One region of the Herbaspirillum sp. WKF16 genome, then DNA from elsewhere that is predicted to be linked to it. Evidence: predicted binding sites of a transcription regulator. Region 1 holds the regulator's gene; each other region holds the start of a gene.
What was found. Region 1 encodes sigma-54, which starts transcription at its own class of promoters, with help from an activator protein. Its sites were predicted from a motif close to TGGCANGNAANCTGCTTT; they were not measured.
Positions count from the first base shown of each region.

Region 2: a site for sigma-54 is predicted at 6,430-6,447, ahead of Herbaro_RS05020 (CmpA/NrtA family ABC transporter substrate-binding protein). Genes of this name have one in related genera too.
Region 3: a site for sigma-54 is predicted at 4,321-4,338, ahead of Herbaro_RS00535 (TorF family putative porin). Genes of this name have one in related genera too.

Region 1 covers NZ_CP118632.1:4,116,837-4,124,022, forward strand. Annotated here, with positions in the region: gene Herbaro_RS18565 (KdsC family phosphatase) at 1-347, shown strand, start outside; gene lptC (LPS export ABC transporter periplasmic protein LptC) at 344-952, shown strand; gene lptA (lipopolysaccharide transport periplasmic protein LptA) at 999-1,598, shown strand; gene lptB (LPS export ABC transporter ATP-binding protein) at 1,600-2,340, shown strand; gene Herbaro_RS18585 (RNA polymerase factor sigma-54) at 2,423-3,913, shown strand; gene hpf (ribosome hibernation-promoting factor, HPF/YfiA family) at 4,055-4,417, shown strand; gene Herbaro_RS18595 (hypothetical protein) at 4,479-4,790, opposite strand; gene grxD (Grx4 family monothiol glutaredoxin) at 4,776-5,087, shown strand; gene Herbaro_RS18605 (UbiX family flavin prenyltransferase) at 5,129-5,707, shown strand; gene Herbaro_RS18610 (SDR family oxidoreductase) at 5,763-6,521, opposite strand; gene mdeB (alpha-ketoglutarate dehydrogenase) at 6,688-7,186, opposite strand, start outside.
Region 2 covers NZ_CP118632.1:1,116,153-1,123,338, reverse strand. Annotated here, with positions in the region: gene ybgF (tol-pal system protein YbgF) at 1-460, shown strand, start outside; tRNA gene Herbaro_RS05055 (tRNA-Lys) at 553-628, shown strand; gene Herbaro_RS05050 (hypothetical protein) at 886-1,347, shown strand; gene Herbaro_RS05045 (hypothetical protein) at 1,376-1,906, shown strand; gene Herbaro_RS05040 (DUF423 domain-containing protein) at 1,973-2,350, shown strand; gene Herbaro_RS05035 (methyl-accepting chemotaxis protein) at 2,419-3,177, opposite strand; gene Herbaro_RS05030 (ABC transporter ATP-binding protein) at 3,228-4,040, opposite strand; gene ntrB (nitrate ABC transporter permease) at 4,054-4,965, opposite strand; gene Herbaro_RS05020 (CmpA/NrtA family ABC transporter substrate-binding protein) at 4,980-6,266, opposite strand; gene Herbaro_RS05015 (ANTAR domain-containing response regulator) at 6,654-7,186, opposite strand, start outside.
Region 3 covers NZ_CP118632.1:131,353-138,538, reverse strand. Annotated here, with positions in the region: gene gshA (glutamate--cysteine ligase) at 1-1,249, opposite strand, end outside; gene Herbaro_RS00545 (ammonium transporter) at 1,562-3,097, opposite strand; gene Herbaro_RS00540 (P-II family nitrogen regulator) at 3,113-3,451, opposite strand; gene Herbaro_RS00535 (TorF family putative porin) at 3,464-4,261, opposite strand; gene Herbaro_RS00530 (accessory factor UbiK family protein) at 4,691-4,936, shown strand; gene Herbaro_RS00525 (YifB family Mg chelatase-like AAA ATPase) at 5,013-6,536, shown strand; gene Herbaro_RS00520 (OPT family oligopeptide transporter) at 6,558-7,186, opposite strand, start outside.

The DNA.
Region 1 (7,186 bases):
TCACCGCGCGCCAGTCGCCGTTCGTGCTGCGCCGGGCCAAGGACCTGGGCATCGCCCACGTGTTCCAGGGCGTGCACGACAAGCGCCAGGCCTTCGAACAGCTGCTGCAGCACACCGGCCTTGCGGCCGCCGACTGCGGCTACCTGGGCGACGATGTCATCGACCTGCCGGTGCTCACGCGCGTCGGCTTCAAGGCCTGCGTGGCCAACGGCCACCGCGAGGTCAAGCTGCGCAGCGATTACGTGACCACGGCCACCGGCGGCAACGGCGCGGTGCGCGAAGTCTGCGACCTGGTGCTGGCCGCGCAGGGCAACTACGAGGCGGCGCTGGCGCCGTACCTGGCATGAGCAACCGCAGCGGCGAACGCGCGGCCGCACGCATCCGCCTGGGCGTGATCCTGGTGACGCTGGTCGCGCTGGCGCTGGGCAGCTTCTGGGTGCTGCAGGTATTGCGCACCGACGGCGACCGGCAACTGGTCGAGCGACCGCGCAGCAAACCCGACTACTACCTGGAAAACTTCAGCTACGTGAAGCTGGGGCCGACCGGGCTGCCGCGCTACGACGTGGCCGGCCTCAAGATGGTCCACTTCCCCGCCGACGATTCCTTTGAAATCACCAAGCCGGTGGTGCACAGCCTGGACAAGGAAAAGCCGCCGATGGAGTTGTATTCGGACACCGCCCGCGTGACCGACGACCAGAGCAAGATCCACATGTACGGCAACGCCAACGCCATCCGCGGCGCGGCCAATGGACGCGACCCAATGCACTTGGTGTCGGAATACCTGTTGCTGCTGCCGGACGACGAAGTGGTCAAGACCGACAAGCCGGTGGTGATGACCATGGGCACCACCCGCCTCTCCGGGGTGGGCATGACCGCCAACAACGCCACGCAGGTGGTGCAGTTGTTCGGCAACGTGCGCGGCCACTACGAACCGGCGCCGAAAAAACGCTGAGCCTCCATTACAACAAGATCGAACAGACCCGACCAGACAGGAATCTATGAAACGCTCATTCTTATTGCCGCTGTTGCTGTTGGCCGCCGCATGCGGCGTGGCGCGCGCCGAGAAGGCCGACACCACCAAGCCGACCAATATCGAGGCCGACCAGATGGTGTACGACGATGTACGCCAGGTGAAGACCTTCACCGGCAATGTGGTGCTCACGCGCGGCACGCTGCTGATCAAGGCCGGCCGCGTGGTGCTGACCACCGACCAGTACGGCTACGAATACGCGGTGCTGTATGCCGCGCAAGGTGCGCTGGCCAGCTTCCGCCAGAAGCGCGACGGCGGCCCTGACCTGTGGATCGAAGGCCAGGCCGAGCGCATTGAATACTCCGAACAGACCGAGATTTCCAAGCTGTTCAACCGCGCCCACATCCAGCGCATGGACGGCAAGCGCGTCACCGACGAGGTCAACGGCGAGTTCATCTCCTACGACAGCCGCGCCGAGTTCTATTCGGTCAACAACTCCGCCAGCGGCGAGAGCAAGCCTGGGGCCGGCCGCATCACCGCGGTGATCCAGCCGAAGAACCCGCCGCCGGCGCAAGCGGCGCCGCAACCGCAACCCGCGCAACCGGCCCAGCCCGGGAAGGGCCAATAAGATGGTGAGCTCGCTGGTCGTCCGCGGACTGAAGAAAAGCTATGGCGCGCGCCAGGTGGTGCGCGACGTGTCGATGGAAGTCAAGAGCGGCGAAGTGGTCGGCCTGCTGGGGCCCAACGGCGCCGGCAAGACCACCTCGTTCTACATGATCGTCGGCCTGGTGCCGTCCGACGGCGGCGAGATCGACCTGGACGGCGCCGCCATCTCGCGCCTGCCGATCCACCAGCGCGCCACGCTGGGCCTGTCCTACCTGCCGCAGGAAGCCTCGGTGTTCCGCAAGCTCTCGGTGGAAGACAACATCCGCGCGGTGCTGGAACTGCGCCGCGAAAACGGCAAGCCATTGTCGCGCGACGAGATCGAGGGCCGCCTGAACAACCTGTTGCACGAGCTGCAGATCGAGAAGCTGCGCGACAGCCAGGCGCTGTCGCTGTCGGGCGGCGAACGCCGCCGCGTCGAGATCGCCCGCGCGCTGGCCACCGACCCGCGCTTCGTGCTGCTGGACGAGCCCTTCGCCGGTATCGACCCGATCGCCGTGATCGAGATCCAGCGCATCGTGCGCTTCCTGAAGGAGCGCGGCATCGGCGTGCTGATCACCGACCACAACGTGCGCGAGACGCTGGGCATCTGCGACCGCGCCTACATCATCAACCAGGGAACGGTGCTGGCCAGCGGCAGCCCGGACGACATCATCGCCAACGAATCGGTGCGACGCGTCTACCTGGGCGAACACTTCCGCATGTGAGCGCGGCGCCAGACCGCGACACTGCACCACCCCACACGCAAGAACGCAACCACAGCCGGCCACGCGGCTTCCTGAACGCCAGATGAAACAGTCGCTCCAGTTACGCACCTCGCAGCACCTGGCATTGACGCCGCAATTGCAGCAGTCGATCAGGCTGCTGCAACTGTCGACGCTGGAACTGCACCAGGAACTGGAACAGATCCTCTCCGACAATCCGCTGCTCGAGCGCCTCGACGATGCGCTCGACAACTCGGTGCGCCTCTTGGCCGACGGCGCGATCTCGGCGACGCCCTCCTCCGGCGTCGCCGAGACCGCCGGCGAGGCCGCGGCCGAACCGGCTGCGCCCGGCGGCGACGGCGAGGCCAACTTCGAGCACCAGGACAACACGCCCGACAACAGCGTCAGCGGCGAGTCCGACTGGAGCTTCGACGACGTCGCGCGCAACGGCAAGTCTTCCGACGACGAAGACGCCCGGCCGCAGCTCGAAGCGCACGAGATCACCCTGCGCGAACACCTGCTGGAGCAGATCCGCCTCACCGCGCGCACGCTGCGCGACCGCGCGCTGCTGGAACTGCTGACCGACGCGCTCGACGACAGCGGTTACCTGGAAGAGCCGCTGGAAGACATCCTCTCGCGCCTGCCCGAAGAACTGGGCGTCGACCTCGATGAGCTCTCGATCTCGCTCAAGCTGCTGCAGAGCCTGGACCCGGCCGGCGTCGGCGCGCGCAGCCCCAGCGAATGCCTGGCGCTGCAGATCCGGCGCATGCCCAAGGTGGCCTTCGTGACACGCCGGCTGGCGCTGAAGATCGTCGAGGATTACCTGCCGCTGTTCGCCCAGCGCGACTTCAACAAGATCAAGAAGGCGCTCGACTGCGACGACGAAGACCTGCGCGAGGCGCAGGCCGTGATCCGCCAATGCCGCCCGCACCCGGGCGCGGAATTCGCGCGCGACGCCTCCGACTACGTGGTGCCGGACGTGATTGTCAGGCAAACAAAGAACGGCTGGCAGGTGCTGCTGAACCATGACGTGATGCCCAAGCTGCGCGTCAATGCGATGTACGCCAGCGCGCTGAAGCAGTCCAAAGGCGAAGTTTCCCTCACGTCACAGCTGCAGGAAGCCAAGTGGCTGATCAAAAACATGCGGCAGCGCTTCGATACGATTTTGCGAGTCGCACAGGCAATTGTCGAACGTCAAAGAAACTTCTTTTCGCATGGCGCTGTCGCCATGCGGCCCCTTGTGCTGCGTGAAATTGCTGATACACTGGGTCTACACGAGAGCACAATCTCTCGCGTGACAACTCAGAAATACATGCTGACGCCACATGGCATGTTCGAGTTGAAATACTTCTTCGGCAGCCACGTCGCGACGGAAACCGGAGGCGAAGCATCCTCCACTGCGATCCGGGCGCTGATCAAACAGTTGATAGGAGCAGAAAACCCCCAGACCCCATTATCCGATAGCAAGATTGCGGATATGCTGGCAGAACAAGGCATGGTGGTCGCGCGACGTACCGTCGCAAAATACCGCGAAGTGCTGAAAATTCCGCCGGTAAATCTCCGCAAATCCCTCTGAGCTTTCTCAGTTTTTCTGTAGTACTTTGCAGCCGTCGCTGTGTTCAGGCATCAGTCCATGCCCTTAGACACAAACGCTGTGCTATCCGGTGTATCGGATGAGGTGCACGAACCTCCAGTGACTTCACGATAGGAGTGTTGTATGAATCTGACCATCAGTGGACATCACCTCGAACTGACCCCCGCCATCCGGGAATACGTGCAGAGCAAGCTGGCACGGATCAAGCGCCATTTCGACAATGTGATCGACGTCAGCGTCATCCTGAGCGTAGACAAACTGACAGAGAAGGAAAAGCGCCAAAAGGCGGAAATCAACGTCCACATCAAGGGGAAGGATCTGCACGCGGAGAGCATCGCCCACGACCTGTACGCGGCGATCGACGCGCTGATCGACAAGCTCGACCGCCAGGTCATCAAGCACAAGGACCGGCTGCAGGAGCACCATTCCATGGCCAAGCGCCTGCCGGAAGACACGGCTGAGGCGGCTGGCGCGGCCGGCGCATAAGGCGCGGCAAACGCGGACCTGGATCCGCCATCACGAGGAAAGGGCGCGCAAGCGCCCTTTTTCATTTCCGCCACGCAATTTCTCGTGCGATCGCCGCCAGGAGATGTTGCAAACGATTTAAATAATATGTGGCGAGCCGCAAGTTCGCGCCGGTCATGCGCGACATTGGCAGCCCCTTCTTGAAGGCAGCTCCCGCGCCCCAATCTTGGAATTGAAGCAAGCAGAAGCCGCCCTTGCCCTCCACTGTCCAGCAGGCAACAAGGACGTGCGAAGATGCGCCGGCGCGCCCCGCTTTCAAACGCGAATGCCGGCTTTTCCCTATAATGTCGGCAATCAACCCATTTTTTAAGGCATAGCCATGAGCGACGTCCAATCCTGGATCAAAGAAACCGTCACCCAAAATCCCGTCGTGCTGTTCATGAAGGGCACCGCGCAATTCCCGCAATGCGGTTTCTCGGGCAAGGCCATCCAGCTGCTCAAGGCCAGCGGCGCCGAGAACATCGTGACCGTGAATGTGCTGGAAAGCCCGGACGTGCGCCAGGGCATCAAGGAATACTCGAACTGGCCCACCATTCCCCAGCTGTACGTCAAGGGTGAGTTCATCGGCGGCTCGGACATCATGAACGAGATGTACTCTTCCGGCGAATTGCAGACCCTGATCAAGGGCTGATTTCCCGCCCCTGTTTCATTGACTCTCCCCCTCCGCACCGCATGCCGCGCCAGCGCCTGATCATCGCCATTACCGGCGCGACGGGCGCGATCTACGGCGTGCGGCTGCTGCAGCACCTGCGCGGCCATGCGCAGGTCGAGACGCACCTGCTGGTGTCGGACGCCGGCGTACTCAATCTCCACCAGGAACTCGAACTCGGCCGCAAGGACGTCGAAGCGCTGGCCGACGTGGTGCATAACGCACGCGACGTCGGCGCCTCGATCGCCAGCGGCTCGTTCGCCTCGGCCGGCATGATCGTCGCCCCTTGCTCGATGAAGACGCTGGCGTCGGTGGCCCATGGCCTGTCCGACAACCTGATCACGCGCGCCGCCGACGTGGTGCTGAAAGAGCGCCGCCGCCTGGTGCTGATGGTGCGCGAGACGCCCTTCAACCTGGCTCACCTGCGCAACATGACCGCCGTCACCGAAATGGGCGGCGTGATCTTCCCGCCGCTGCCGGGCTTCTACCATCGGCCGCAATCGCTGGAAGAGATGGTGGACCATACGCTGGGACGGGTGCTGGACCTGTTCGACATCGGGCACCAGCTGACGCCGGAGTGGCAAGGTTTGAAGCCGTCATAAAAAAAACACGCCGAGGCGTGTTTTTTTTCGTCCCTCATTGACCTTGCACGCCAGGTCAACCGCGCCCGATGAACGGCATCTTGGTCGCCATCACCGTCATGAACTGCACGTTGGCGTCCAACGGCAAGCTGTCCATGTAGAGGATGGCGCGGGCCACGTGTTCGGCATCCATCGTCGGCTCAACCTTGGTGGACATGTCGGCCTGCAGCGTGCCCTTCTTCATCAGCGTGGTCATGTCGGTGGCGGCGTTGCCGATGTCGATCTGGCCGCAGGCGATATCGTAGGCGCGGCCATCCAGCGAGGTGGCCTTGGTCAGGCCGGTGATGGCGTGCTTGGTGGCAGTGTACGAGGCCGAATACGGGCGCGGCGCGTGGGCCGAGATCGAACCGTTGTTGATGATGCGCCCGCCGCGCGGCGTCTGGTCCTTCATGATGCGGAAGGCCTCCTGGGTGCACAGGAAGACCCCGGTCAGGTTGATGTCCACCGCCGACTTCCACTGCTCCACGCTCAACTCCTCCAGCGAGACCGGCGGCGCGAAGATGCCGGCATTGTTGAACACCAGGTCGAGGCGGCCGAAACGCTCCTTGGTGCTGGCGAAGAGCTTCTTCACCGAGGCCGGGTCGGTAACGTCGGCGGCCACCACCAGGGCGTTGGCGCCATGCTCTCCGGCCAGCTTCACGGTCTCTTCCAACGCATCCTGGCGGCGTCCGGCCAGGGCCACGCCGTAGCCTTCGCGCAGCAGCGCGAGCGTGATCTGCCGGCCGATGCCGGAGCCTGCGCCGGTCACCAGCGCGATTCGTTTCGGTGCTGCCATGGTGTCTACTCCTGTCTTGTCTTGTCGGTGGATGTGCGCGCGCCGCTGCGGCAATGAAAAAGCCGCCTGCGGCGTGCAGGCGGCTTTCACTATAGCAAACGCATCGGCCGGCTTCGATGAGAGATTTTCAATCCGCGCGCCGGCATTCATGCATGCGCGGGCGCGTTCACACCGTGGTCGAGAGCGGCTGGGCGGTGTCGATGCCCAGCGTCAGCGCGGCCGCCGCCAGCTTGGCGCGGTCGCCGGCGAACACCTCGGTCAGCGCGGTATAGGCGATCCAGCGCGCGTCGATCTCGAAGAAGTCGCGCAGGTTCACGCGCGTATCGCTGCGGCCGAAGCCGTCTGTGCCCAGCGTCACGTAAGTGCCCGGCACGAAGGCGCGGATGCTTTCCGGCAGCGCGCGGATGTAATCGCTCACCGCGATCACCGGCGCGGCGCTGTCTTGCAGCTGTTGCGTCACGTACGGCTGGACGTCGGCGCCGCACAGGCGATGATCGCGCTGCGCAGCCACGCCGTCGCGCGCCAGCTCGGTATAGCTGGTGACGCTCCAGACCTCGGCCTCGACCTGCCAGTGACGGCGCAGCAGCTCGGCTGCCGCCAGGGCTTCCTTGAGGATAGGGCCGGACGCCAGCAGGCGCGCCTGCGCGCCCGCCTTCCTGCCCAGG
Region 2 (7,186 bases), 2.0 Mb from region 1:
AGATTTTTACGTCGACCTCGACGCGCGCCTGCGCAAGCTGGAGCCGCAACAGGTCAACGTCGACGGCCAGACGGTGGCCGTCGGCATCCCCGAGCAGCAGGCCTATGACGCCGCGCTGTCGCAGTTCAAGGGCGGCGACTACAAGGGCGCCGGCAATGCCTTCGGCGATTTCATCAAGCGTTATCCGCAATCGGGTTACGCCGCCTCGGCGCAATACTGGCAAGGCAACTCCCTGTACGCCCAGCGCGACTACAAGGGCGCCATCGCGGCCCAGCAGAACGTCGTGAAGAACTACCCGGACAATCCCAAGGTGGCCGACGCGATGTTGAACATCGCCAGCTCGCAGGCGGAACTGAAGGACAAAGCCGCCGCCAAGAAGACGCTGGAACAGCTGATCGCCAAGTTCCCCAACAGCCCGGCGGCGCAAACCGGCAAGGAACGCCTGTCCTCGCTGAAGTGACCGGGCAGGCGGGAGACGGCGCCGTTGTTGTATAGTGTTTTACGGCAGCGTTTGACAGTGCCGATGAAGTTTGCCTATAATGGCGGTCTTTCGGGTCGTTAGCTCAGTTGGTAGAGCAGCGGACTTTTAATCCGTTGGTCGCAGGTTCGAGTCCCGCACGGCCTACCAGAAATTCAGCAGTAAAAAGAAGGGCCCCAGTTCGCTGGGGCCCTTTTTGTTTTCCGCGCGAAACACAGGCCGCTGCAAGAAGAGCACCTGCGGCACCTGCGGCCGGCCCTGCGCCGCCCTCCTCCCCCGATGCCCCAAACACGCCGCGCACCCTCCGGTTGGGCCGGGCTATCCGATATACTTCCGCTTTTGGTTCGCAGTTTTTCTATCCCGGCATCGGCTATCCGACGCCGGTTCTTCCACGCAAACTCATCTCCATGTCCGACCAGCCACCCGAGCACCTCTTCCCCGATGACGCCGTCGCCGGCCCGGACACCATCCCCGCGCCGCGTCCATGGATCGTGCTGCAGAACGTGCATGAGGTCGAGACCTGGATCGAGACCTACAACCGCGAGCTGCAGGCCGTGGTCTGGCGCCACAAGCTCAACGCGGTGAACGCCGGCCAGGGCATCTGCTTCGCGCTGGAGCTGGGCGGGGAAATCTACCTGCATACCACCGCCGAAGGACAGATCCTGCTGGACGTGACCGAGGAGGCTTCCTGGGTCAATCCGGTGGTGAACGCGGCCACCGGCGTGCCGCCGCCTGCCGGCAGCTATTGGGTGCTGCCCTTCGACACGCTCACGCAGCTGATCCTGGGCCTGTCGGGCCTGATCGCGACCTCGCAATTCGTGCTCAGCCACGAATACCGGCTGGGCGGGGGCCAGCGCATTGGCTACTGATCCTCCGATACCGCGCACCGATCCCGTCATGAAAACCGCCCTGCCCCGCGCCGCCTTGCTTGCCCTCGTCGCCTTGCTCCAGGCCCATGCCGCCCATGCCGCGCCGCCCGTGCCGACCATGTGCCTGCCCGGCGAGAAGGAAATATTCTCCTGCGCGACCAGGGCCAAAAAGACCGCCTCGCTGTGCGCCTCGGCCGATTTCTCGGCCAAGGGCGGCACGCTGCAATACCGTTTCGGCGCGCCCGGCAAGACCGAGCTGCAATATCCCGACACGCCGCAGCCGGCGGCCGGGAAATTCCTGTTCAGCTCCACCATGTACTCCGGCGGCGGCGAGGCCCACATCCGCTTCTCCAACGGCGGCTACGACTACATCCTGTTCGACCGCACCGTGCGCACCAACTTCAAGGGGCCGACCAACGATCCGCAGTTCTCCGCCGGCATCGTGGTGCGAGGCCCCAAGGGCGCCAAGCCGAGCACGCGCGGCTGCAGCAACGATGCGTCGATCAAGGCCGACGCCTACGAAGCGCTGCCGACCGAACAATTCGATCCCCTGGACTAAGCCGCCGCCAGCGTCCCCGACCAACCGCCCTGCCGGAGCAGGGCAACGACACAGAAGGATAGTTTCATGAACGCACGCAGCCTGGTCATCGCCGGCGCCCTCAACATGTTCATCGCCGTGTGCTGCGGCGCTTTCGGCGCGCATGGCTTGAAGAAGATCATCTCCGACGAGATGCTGGCCATCTGGCATACCGCCGTCACCTACCAGGTCATGCACGCGCTGGGCATGATCGCCGTGGCCCTGCTCGCTCCCAAGTTCGGCGGCGCCGCCCTCAACTGGGCCGGTAACCTGATGCTGGCCGGCATCGTCGTCTTCAGCGGCAGCCTGTACCTGCTGGCGCTGACCGGCACCCGCATCCTGGGCGCGATCACGCCGATCGGCGGCGTGGCCTTCCTGGCGGCCTGGCTGCTGGTGGCGTGGGCGGCGTACAAGGGTGCGAACTGAGCGCGCGCGAGCTGTAAAAAAAACGCCGCCCGGCCTGCGCCCGGCGGCGTTTTTTCTGGGCGGCAGGCTCAGGCTGCCGCGCCGCTCAGGGCCGCTTTTACCAGCTCGTCGATCTCGCCGGTGATGCTGGAGAGCACCCCGGCCACTACCGAGAACTCCTTGCCGGCCTGGCCCGAACGGGCCGCCACGATGCGGGCGTTGAAGGCCACCATCTTGGCCTCGCGGGCGATGGTCTCGATGTCGGTCATGATGCCGCGCAGCTGGTTGCGCATCAGGCGCGCATGCTTCTTCGACTGCTCCTCGTAGACGCCGGTGATCTGGTTGAGCACCGCCAACAGCGGCGTGGTCTCCTTCACCAGCTGCGCCAGCAGCTCCGGCGCCGACTTGAGCTTGTCGTCGATGGCATTGAGCGCGCGCCCGGCCAGCTCGGCGAAGCCGGTGATGCGCGCGTCGCCGCCGGGGGCGCCGAAGTAGATCTCTTCCAGCTCGGGGCAGAACACCCCGGGCAGCTCACCGGAACGCTTGAGCAAGGACGTGTGGGCGCCGCGAAACAGCGCCAGCGCCTCGCGCGCGACGGCAGTCGCGCCCGGGTGCCCCTGCGACCCCAGCACCGCATACAGCACCAGGCGCTGCGAGGTGAAGCGGCGCCGGCCCGAGAGGTTGATCAGCGCGCCGAACACCTCGCCCGAGAGCGGTACGATGTCCTGCTCGCCGGTCTGGTCGACGGTCGTATCGGCGGTGGCCGACGAGGCGGCGCGGGCATCGTTGACGGCGGCCGGATGGGGATGCAGCTGCCGCGTTTCCTGCACGGCGACGGCGTTGCTCATGGATTGTCCTCCTGGCGATGCTGGCTGATGGTTCTGCGCGGCGCGATGGCTCAAGCAGCCTCGCGCGCCGGATGCGCCTGCTTGCGGTACAGGAACTCCAGCACCTCGGTGCGATAGGCCGAGTACTGCGCGTCCTGCGCCAACGCGACGCGGTCGCGCGGGCGCGCCAGCTTCACCTCGAGGATCTCGCCGATGGTCGCGGCCGGGCCGTTGGTCATCATCACGATGCGGTCCGACAGCAGCACCGCCTCGTCGACGTCGTGGGTCACCATCACCACCGTCGATTCGGTCTTGGCCACGATCTTGAGCAGCTCGTCCTGCAGGTGGGCGCGGGTCAGCGCATCGAGCGCGCCGAAGGGCTCATCCATCAGCAAGACCTTGGGTTCCATCGCCAGCGCGCGGGCGATACCCACGCGCTGCTTCATGCCGCCGGAGATCTCGTTGGGGCGCTTGTTCTCCGCCGCCGACAAGCCCACCAGCGCCAGCGCGGCGCGCGTGCGGTCGCGCAGCCGGGTGCGGTCCTCGCTGGCGCCGAACACGCGTTCCACGCCCAGGTAGATGTTCTCGTAGCAGGTCAGCCAGGGCAGCAGCGAATGGTTCTGGAACACCACCGCGCGTTCCGGCGAGGGCCCGCCGATCTCGCGATTGGCGCACAGGAGCACGCCGGCGCTGGGCCGCGTCAGCCCCGCGATCAGGTTCAGCAGGGTCGACTTGCCGCAGCCGGAGTGGCCGATCAGCGAGACGAACTCGCCCTTGGCCACCGTCAGGTCGATCTCGCGCAGCGCGTGGAAGCTGCCCTTCCTGGTGTTGAACACCATCTCCACACCGTGGATGTCGATGAACTTGCCGTTGATGTTTTCCATGATGTCCCCGCGCTCAGTTGTTCACTTGCTCGTACGTGAAGGCCTTGGCCAGGGCCACCAGCGCCTGTTCCAGGATCAGCCCCACCACCCCGATGACGACGATGGCGATGATGATGTGCGGCACGTTCAGGTTGTTCCACTCGTCCCATACCCAGAAGCCGATGCCCACGCCGCCGGTCAGCATTTCGGCCGCCACGATCACCAGCCAGGCGGTACCGATGGACAGCCGCACGCCGGTCAGCATGTAGGGCAGCACCGAGGGAAACAGGATCTTGGTCAGGATCTTCCATTCCGACAGGTTCAGCACGCGCGCCACGTTCATGTAGTCCTGCGGCACGCGCTGCACGCCCACGGCGGTGTTGATGATCATCGGCCAGATCGAGCAGATGAAGATCGACCAGATCGCCGCCGGGTTGGCCGACTTGAACACCAGGAGGCCGATCGGCAACCAGGCCAGCGGCGAGACCGGGCGCAACAGGCTGATGATGGGGCTGAACATGCGCGAGAGGAATTCCACCCGGCCGATGGCAAATCCCAGCGGGATGCCCACCAGCGCCGCCAGGCCGAAGCCCACGCCCACGCGCTGCAGCGAGGCCAGGATGTTCCAGCCTATACCCTGGTCGTTGGGGCTGTTGCGGTAGAAGGGATCGGCGAACATGCTCATCGCCTCCTTCAGCGTCACCAGCGGCGTAGGGAAGCTGCTGTTCTTGATGGCGATGATCTGCCATACCAGCACCAGCACCGCCATGCCCAACAGCGGCGGCACGATGCGCATGAAGGCGTTGCCGCCCAGCGGCTTGCTCCTCGCCTTGCGCATCGTCGCGGCTGCCGGCGCGGCCTGCGCCTCGTTGGCCGCCGGCGCGCGCGCGGCGGCGCCGGCCGGCTTGGCGTTATCGCTCATGATGCTCTCCACGGCTGCGCTCATCGGTTTCCCCTTCCTCAGACTTTGATCTTGAAGGACTGCGCGTAGGCGGCGGGATTCTTGCCGTCCCACACGACGCCGTCCATGAACTTGGAGCTGCGCATGACGTCCTTGGGCAGCGGCGTCTTGGTCATCGCCGCAGCGTCCTTGTACAGGTCGATCTGGTTGACCGACCTGGCCACGGCCAGGTAGTCCGGGTCGCTCTTCAACAGGCCCCAGCGGCGGTGCTGCGTCATGAACCACATGCCGTCGGAGAGGAACGGGAAGTTGACCTGGCCGTCCTCGTAGAACTTCATGTAGTTGGGGTCGTCCCAGGTCTTGCCCAAGCCGTTCTGGTAGCGGCCCATGATGCGCTGGTCGATCACGTCCTTGCTGGTGTTGACGTAGGACTTGTCGGCGATCACCTCGGCCATCTTGTTCTTGTTGGCCAGCGAGGCGTCGATCCACTTGCTGGCGTCGAGGATGGCGGCCATCATCGCGCGGCAGGTGTTGGGGTATTTCTTGACGAACTCCAGCGAGGAGCCCAGCACCTTCTCCGGGTGATCCTTCCAGATGTCCTGGGTGGTGGTGGCGGTGATGCCCACGCCGTCGACGATGGCGCGGTGGCCCCAGGGCTCGCCCACGCAGAAGCCGTCCATGTTGCCGACCCGCATGTTGGCCACCATCTGCGGCGGCGGCACGGTGATCACCTTGGCGTCCTTCATCGGGTTGATGCCGTTGGCGGCCAGCCAGTAGTACAGCCACATGGCGTGGGTGCCGGTGGGGAAGGTCTGGGCAAAGGTGTATTCGCGCTTGTCGGTCTGCATCAGCCTGGCCAGCGAGGCGCCGTCCACGGCGCCCTTGTCGGCCAGCTTCTTGGACAGGGTGATGGCCTGGCCGTTGTGGTTCAGGCCCATCAGCACCGCCATGTCCTTCTTCTGCCCGCCGATGCCCAGCTGCACGCCGTAGATCAGGCCGTACAGCACGTGGGCGGCGTCCAGTTCGCCGTTGGTCAGCTTGTCGCGCACGCCGGCCCAGGAGGCCTCCTTGCTGGGCACGATCTTGATGCCGTATTTCTTGTCGAAACCCAGCACCGAGGCCATCACCACCGATGCGCAGTCGGTCAGCGGGATGAAGCCGATCTTGACCTCTTCCTTCTCCGGTTTGTCGGAACCGGCCGCCCATGCGCCACCGGTGGCTAATCCCATCATGCTCGCTCCCGCCGCGATGCCCGCGGTCTGAATGATCTTGCGGCGCGTGCCGTTCACCGGCTCGGCCCCACTTGCCACGTCTGCCGCCTTGTCCGCCTGCCCTTTGAAGTCCATAGCATTTTCCCCGTTGCGAATTGATCTGAACCGACCCATAGCTGCAAAACAAAAAAGGCGTATCCGGCATGGATCGCTCCATGCCGGAAGACGCCTTTGTCTTGGTCGACGCGACCGCCGTTGGCCGCGTCTGGTGCGCACTCGTTGCGCTATGCAGGGGGAATCAGCAAAGACTGTGCCAAGCGTCGCAAAAAGATACGCGCGGGCCTCGCTTTGCCTATGAAGAAGGCACGTCGGCGAGCGCCTGGCAGGGCCGCAGCGGGCCTGCCAGGCGCGGCTGCAGCGCGATCAAAACGGGCGCGGGGCCGCACCCGTTTTGTGCTTTGCACCAAGTTGGCGGAACGAAAAGAATGGAAGGGAGCGGCCGGCAAGGCCGGGCCGGGCTGTTCAACCCAGCAGATCCTCGGCGTCCAGCAGGCGCTGGGCCACTTCCGAGAGCTTGAGGTTGCGGTTCATGGCCATGCTGCGCAGCTTCTGGTAGGCCTGCTCCTCGGACAAGCCCTTGCGCGCCATCAGCACGCCCTTGGCGCGCTCGACCAGCTTGCGCTCGGCCAGCTTGTTGCGGGTATCGGAGAGCTCGGCCAGCAGTTTCTGTTCCTGGCGGAAACGCGCCAGCGCCACGTCCAGCACCGGCTTGATGCGCTCCGAATGCAGGCCGGCCACGATGTAGGCGGTCACACCCGCGGCCATGGCGGCGTCCATGCTGCCGGTGTCGTCGTCCTCGGTAAACATGACGATGGGGCGGCGTTCATCGCGGGTAGCGATGACGATGTGCTCCAGCACGTCGCGGGCGTCGGACTCGGCTTCGATGATGATCATGTCCGGCTGCAGGCTGGCGATGCGGTCCGGCAGCGAGAGATCGGCCGGCAGCGCGGCGACGATGTTGTAGCCGGCGTCCATCAGCCCGGTGCGCAGCGCCT
Region 3 (7,186 bases), 1.0 Mb from region 1:
CCAGCAGCGCCAGACGCGCCACCACGCCATACATGTAGAAACGGTTGGGCGCGGCGGTGCCGGGCTTGGCGTGCACGTCCGGCAAGGCGTGCTGCTGGGCGAAGGCCAGCGGCACGAAGTGCGCGCCGGGGGCGTTCAGGTTTTCGTTGACGTCGCGGTCGGCGTGCACGCGATAGAAGCCGCCCACCACGTAGCGGTCGATCATGTAGACCACCGGCTCGGCCACGGCTTCATTGATGCGCTCGAAGGAATGCACGCCTTCCTGCACGATCACTTCGGACACCTCCAGCCCTTCCTTGCCGGCCACCATCCTGGTGCGCTGCTGGCGGTTCAGGTCCTTGACCTCGCTGGCGTCCTTGACGGCCATGATGCCCATGCCGTAAGTGCCGGCATTGGCCTTGATGAACACGAAGGGCTGTTCCTTGATGCCGTATTCCTTGTACTTCTTGCGGATCTTCGACAGCAGCGAGGACACGCTGTCGGCCAGCGCGTCGGTACCGGTGCGCTCCTGGAAGTCGATGTCGCCGACCTTGGCGAACATCGGGTTGAGCATCCACGGGTCGACCTCGACCATCTTGGCGAATTTCTTGACCACGTCGTCGTAGGCGGCGAAGTGGTTGCTCTTGCGGCGCAGCGCCCAGCCGGCATGCAGCGGCGGCAGCACGCTCTGCTCATGCAGGCCCTCCAGCACCGACGGCACGCCGATGGAGAGATCGTTGTTGAGCAGCACGGTACAGGGATCGAAGTTCTTCAAGCCCAGTCGGCGGCCGTTGGAGGAGCGCTCCAGCGGCTCCAGCGTGATGCTGGTGCCGTCGGGCAGCTCAATGTTCTTCGGCTTGGTGACATCCGGCGCCAGGGTGCCCAGGCGTACGTTGAGCCCGGTCTGGCGGAAGATCTGCATCAGCCGGCCGATGTTTTGCAGGTAGAAGGTGTTGCCGGTATGGTTTTCCGGGATCAGCAGCAGGTTTCTTGCGTCGGGACAATATTTCTCGATGGCCGCCATCGCCGCCTGCACCGCCAAAGGCAGCATCTCGGGCGAGAGGTTGTTGAAGCCGCCCGGGAACAGGTTGGTGTCGACCGGCGCCAGCTTGAAACCCGCATTGCGCAGGTCGACCGAGCAATAGAACGGCGGCGTGTGCTCTTGCCACTCCATGCGGAACCAGCGTTCGATGGCCGGCGTGGCGCCCAGGATTTTCTTCTCCAGCTCCAGCAGGGGACCATTCAGAGCGGTGACAAGATGCGGGACCATAAAAGACCTTAACAATTTAGAAATGCCGGCTGCGAATGTTGATTTTAGCGGATTCCTGAAATCGTGTTGCAACGCGCAAGACGGCCGCGTTGCCATTTCACCAAAACCATTTCCGGGATCCGCTCCGGCGCCGGACGGGAGTTCAGGTCATCCAGATGGCGGCCGCCGCGTCTTTTTAAAGAGCCCGAGTCAAATGGTCGGGAATTATTTATTTCCCTGGCGGAAACGGCGCCAATAAAAAAGGCGCCCCGAAGGGCGCCTTTGAAAGGGACCGTCGCCGGCCCCGAAGGAATAAGACTCTGTTGCAGGCGATCAGTGGTAGGCCGATTCGCCGTGGCTGGAGATATCCAGGCCTTCGCGCTCTTCCTCTTCGGTCACGCGCAGGCCGATCACCACGTCGACGATCTTGTAGGCGATGAAGGAGACCACGCCCGACAGCACCAGGGTAGTCAGCACACCTTGGAACTGGATCCACACCTGGCCGCCGATCGAATAGTCGGGAGCGACCGCGTTGGCCACGTAGTCGTAGATGCCGGTGCCGCCCAGGCTCGGCGCAGCGAACACGCCGGTCAGGATGGCGCCCAGGATGCCGCCCACGCCGTGCACGCCGAACACGTCAAGCGCGTCGTCGGAACCCAGCAGCTTCTTGAGGCCGGTAACGCCCCACAGGCACAGCAGGCCAGCCAGCAGGCCCATGACGACCGCGCCGATCACGCCGACGAAGCCGGCAGCCGGAGTGATGGCCACCAGGCCGGCGACGGCGCCCGAAGCAGCACCCAGCATCGAGGGCTTGCCCTTGCCGATCCATTCGCCGAAGCTCCAGGACAGGACAGCGGCGGCGGTTGCCAGGATGGTGTTGACGAAGGCCAGTGCGGCGCCGCCGTTGGCTTCCAGGCCCGAGCCTGCGTTGAAGCCGAACCAGCCGAACCACAGCAGCGAGGCGCCGACCATGGTCAGGGTCAGGCTATGCGGCTTGAAGGCTTCCTTGCCGAAACCGACGCGCTTGCCGATCACGTAGGAACCGACCAGGCCCGCCACGGCGGCGTTGATGTGCACCACGGTGCCGCCGGCATAATCCAGCGCGCCCTTCTGGAACAGCCAGCCCGAGATCGCGGTCGCCTTTTCAGCGGCGGCGGCGTCGGTGAAGGCGTCCGGACCAGGCCAGAACCAGACCATGTGCGCCATCGGCAGGTAGGAGAAGGTGAACCACAGGATCGAGAACAGGATCACTGCCGAGAACTTCACGCGCTCGGCGAAGGAGCCGATGATCAGCGCCACGGTGATGGCCGCGAACGCACCCTGGAAGGCCACGAACACCAGCTCGGGAATCACGACGCCCTTGCTGAAGGTGGCGGTATTGGAGTCGCCGGTCAGGCCGTGCAGGAACAGGCGATCGAAGCCGCCGAAGAACGCTCCGCCTTCGGTGAACGCGATGCTGTAGCCGTAGACGAACCACAGGATGTAGATCAGCGAGAAGATCATGAAGCACTGCATCAGCACCGACAGCATGTTCTTGCTGCGGACCAGGCCGCCGTAGAACAGGCCCAGGCCGGGCAGGGTCATGAGGATCACGAACGCGGTGCACACCAGCATCCACGCGGTGTCGCCCTTGTTGGGAACAGGCGCGGGAGCGGCGGCGGCCGCAGCAGGAGCCGCGGCGGGCGCGGCTGCGGCAGGCGCAGCGGCAGCAGCCTTGGGAGCTTCGGCCGCAGCGGCGGGTGCGGCGGCGGTTGCCGCTGCTGCTTCAGGCTTGGGCGCGTCCTGCGCTTGGGCCGGTGCGGCAAAACCTACCGCCAACAGCAAAGCGCCAATGGCGACGGCGCTGGAAAACATTTTCTTCATGCTCATTAGAATTCCCCTTTTTTACAGAGCGTCTTTGCCGGTTTCGCCGGTGCGGATACGAATCACGTCCAGCAGATCCTGGACGAAGATCTTGCCGTCGCCGATCTTGCCGGTGCGGGCGGCCGTCTCGATGGCCTCCAGCGCGCGTTCGACGATGGCGTCATCGACTGCCGCCTCGATCTTGGTCTTGGGCAGGAAGTCGACCACATACTCGGCGCCGCGATACAGCTCGGTATGTCCCTTCTGGCGACCGAAGCCCTTGACTTCAGTCACGGTAATGCCCTGCACGCCGATGGCCGAGAGCGCTTCGCGCACCTCATCGAGCTTGAACGGTTTGATGATCGCTGTGATCAGTTTCATACGAACCTCTGATTAGAAAGTCTTGCTGACGGAAACGACAATACCCTTCTTGCCGACATTCTTCGCACCATCGGAAGCCGGCGTCAGGTTCACGCCATCCTTCAGGTCGGTACCGACGTAGGCCACGCCCAGCGTGATGCCGGCGGCTTCTTCGAAGGTCTTGGACAGGCCGACCTTCCAGTCGGTGTAGCTGTACTGGCTGTTGGACACGCCGTTAGGCTTGCCCTTGACGGTCTGGTGGCCAAGGTGCAGGCCGAGGATCACGCCGTAGAAGGTGTCGATGTTGGCGCCCAGGTCGAAGTACTGGCTGTTCTTGCTGTCGACGGCGCCGAACAGGTTGGTCAGCGCATGCGAATACTTGAAGTAGGCCGGGCCGTAGCCGATCTGGCCGTAGAGCTCGAAGGTGTTGGCGTTCTTGGAGCCGCTGTTGGCCAGGGTGTTGCCCGGGTAGTAGTAGTACAGGCCGCCGACGTCGTAGGTGAAGCCGCCGCCGATGTCGCCGCGCTTGCCGCCGTAGATATCCCACTCGATATCGCCCTTGGTGCTGGTATTGGTGTTGGTGCCAGCATCCTTGATCCACTTGATGTTGGTCAGCCAGGTGCCGGCGTACAGGCCGGTCGGGTTATGGGTGTAGTCAGCGCCGACTTGCAATGCCGGATCGAAGCGGGTCTGGGTCAGGCCGCGATAGCGGTAGTCGTTCACGACGGCGGCGTTGAAGCTGAATTCGTTGTCCGGCTTGGCGTCTTCTGCGCGCGCCACGGTGGAAACGAACGATGCTGCGATTGCAGTTGCAAGAATCAGTTTCTTCATGACTTTCCCTCTGGTTTGCTGTTGAACAATTAATCGTTTTTTTGTTTTGCCCAAACCATGTAGCAGGAGCCGTGCCAAGTCCTTTCACGGCGACGCCCTCCGCTTTTTCAGAGAAACAAGATATTCGAACCGTTTTTTTTGGAGTTATAGACCAAAATAGTGCATGTCGGCACAGATGGCACGAAATTGGTGCGACATTGATTTCTTTTCATTAACCATTCCTGCCGGACGGCAAACACATTTTGGTGCGCGAGGGGCCTTTGGCCAGGCGAATCACCAAGTCGGCACATTTCCACAAGGCATGCCCGCGCTGCCATCTCCCGCCGGGCACGAACTCGCCAATCCGCGGTCTGAACCTGGGCCGGAGTTTGTGAATGGCCCGGAAACGGCTAAACTTGACGCAACAGCAACCCGCCCAGGAGATCCGACATGGACAAGCCCCAATTCTTTGAAGACCTGCAATCCAAAATCAACAAGGCGATCGAGCACTCCCCGGCCAAGGACATCGAGAAGAACGTCAAGGCCATGCTGAGCCAGGGCTTTGCCAAGCTGGACCTGGTCACGCGCGAGGAATTCGACGTCCAGGCCCAGGTGCTGGCCAAGACCCGGGCCCGCCTGGAGGCGCTGGAGGCGCGTGTTGCCGAGCTGGAAGCCCAGCAAAAACAGACTCAATGACACGACCGGCCCGCTATTTAATACCCGACTCCCCCCGCTTCTCCCGTCATCAACAAGCACGACCGGGCTCGCCGCCATGAGCCTGGCCGTCCTCCACAGCCGCGCACTGTCCGGCATGGCCGCGCCGCCGGTCACCGTGGAAGTCCATCTGGCCAACGGCCTGCCCGCCTTTGCCATCGTCGGCCTGCCCGAAGCCGAAGTGAAGGAGGCCAAGGACCGCGTCCGGGCCGCGCTGCAAAATGCGCGGTTCGAATTCCCGGCGCGGCGCATCACGGTCAACCTGGCGCCGGCCGACCTTCCCAAGGAATCAGGACGATTCGACCTGCCCATTGCACTGGGCATCCTGGTCGCCTCCGGGCAGATGCCGGGCGACGAGCTCGACGACTACGAATTCGCCGGCGAGCTGTCGCTCTCGGGCCAGTTGCGCGCCGTGCGCGGCGCGCTGGCGATGACCTGCGCCATGCACCGTGCCGGCCGCGACGACGGCCGCAAGCGCGGCTTCATCCTGCCTGCCGCCAATGCCGGCGAGGCGGCGCTGGTCGCCGGCGCTTCCATCCTGCCGGCGGCCTCGCTGCTGGAGGTCTGCGCGCATTTCACCGCGCGCGGCGCCGAGGGCCGCCTGCAGCGCTATCGCGCAACGCCCGCCGTCGCCGCGCCGGCCTATCCCGACTTCGCCGACGTCAAGGGCCAGTTGCAGGCCCGGCGCGCCATGGAAGTGGCGGCCGCGGGCAACCACAGCATCTTGCTGGTGGGCCCGCCGGGATCCGGCAAGTCCATGCTGGCCTCGCGCTTCCCCGGCATCCTGCCGCCGATGGATGAAGAACAGGCGCTGGAGTCGGCCGCGGTGCGCTCGTTGACCGGCGGCTTCGATGCCGCCCAATGGAAGCAGCGCCCCTACCGCGCGCCGCACCATACCGCCTCGGCGGTGGCGCTGGTGGGTGGCGGCGGCACGCCCAGGCCGGGCGAAATTTCGCTGGCGCATCATGGCGTGCTGTTTCTCGATGAACTCCCGGAGTTTCAAAGGGCCGTGCTGGAAGTGCTGCGCGAGCCGCTCGAATCCGGCCGCATCACCATCTCGCGCGCGGCGCGGCAGGCCGACTTCCCGGCGCGCTTCCAGCTGATCGCGGCGATGAATCCCTGTCCTTGCGGCTTCCATGGCCATCCCAACGGCAAGTGCCGCTGCACGCCCGATATCGTCCGCCGTTACCAGGGCCGCATTTCCGGCCCCTTGCTTGATCGCATCGACATGCAGATGCCGGTCGGTTCGCTATCGCCCGCCGAACTGGCCGACCAGGCGCCGGGCGAGGCCAGCGTCGCCATCGCCGCCCGCGTCGGCCAAGCCTTCGCGCGGCAGTTGCAGCGCCAGGGCGTGAGCAACAGCCAGCTGGCGGGTAGCGCCATCGACGTGCACTGTCGTCCCGACGACGCCGGCGCGCAGTTGTTGCAAACCGCGCTGGCGCGCCTGGACTGGTCCGCACGCTCCTATCATCGGGTGCTCAAGGTGGCGCGCACGATCGCCGACCTGGCCGGGCAGGCGCAGGTCGGCAAGACCCATGTGGCGGAGGCGATCCAATATCGCCGGGGCTTCCAGGGGCCATGAAGCGATAAAGAAAGGCTGTCTTCAGCGCGACGGCATGATGCGCCGCGCGAACGCCAGCAGGATCAGCAGGAAGGCGGCCAGTCCCAGCCATTGGCCGATCCCTTCGAAGCCCGCCGGTGCCAGCGCCAGCGGCGCGTCCTTGCCGGTGAATCCGATGACGGCAGCCAGCAGCACGCCGACCAGGCTCTCGCCCACGATCAGTCCCGACGCCACCAGGATGCCGCGCTGGCGCGGCTTCTCTGCGTACGCATCGAAATCGGCGGTAGCCGCAGCAGCGCGGCGGCGCAGGGCGCGGTCGATCAGCCAGCCCAGCACCGCGCCGAAGAACAGCGCCATGCTGACCACCGGCGGCAGGTAGATGCCGATGCCCACCGCCAGCACCGGCAGGCGCGCGACACCGCCGCGCCTGGCCAGCAGGCCGTCGACGATGATCAGGGCGATGCCCAGCGCCACGCCGATGGCAAGCATCGACCAGTTCAGTTCGCGGGTGAAGATGCCGGTGGCGATCGCCGTCATCAGCGTGGCCTGCGGCGCGGCCAGCGCCTGCGCGGCGTCCATGCCCTCGCGCGGCAGCGCGCCCGTGAAACCGTAGGCGTTGTACAGCAGGTTGAGCACCGGCGGGATGATCAGCGCGCCCACCACGCACCCCA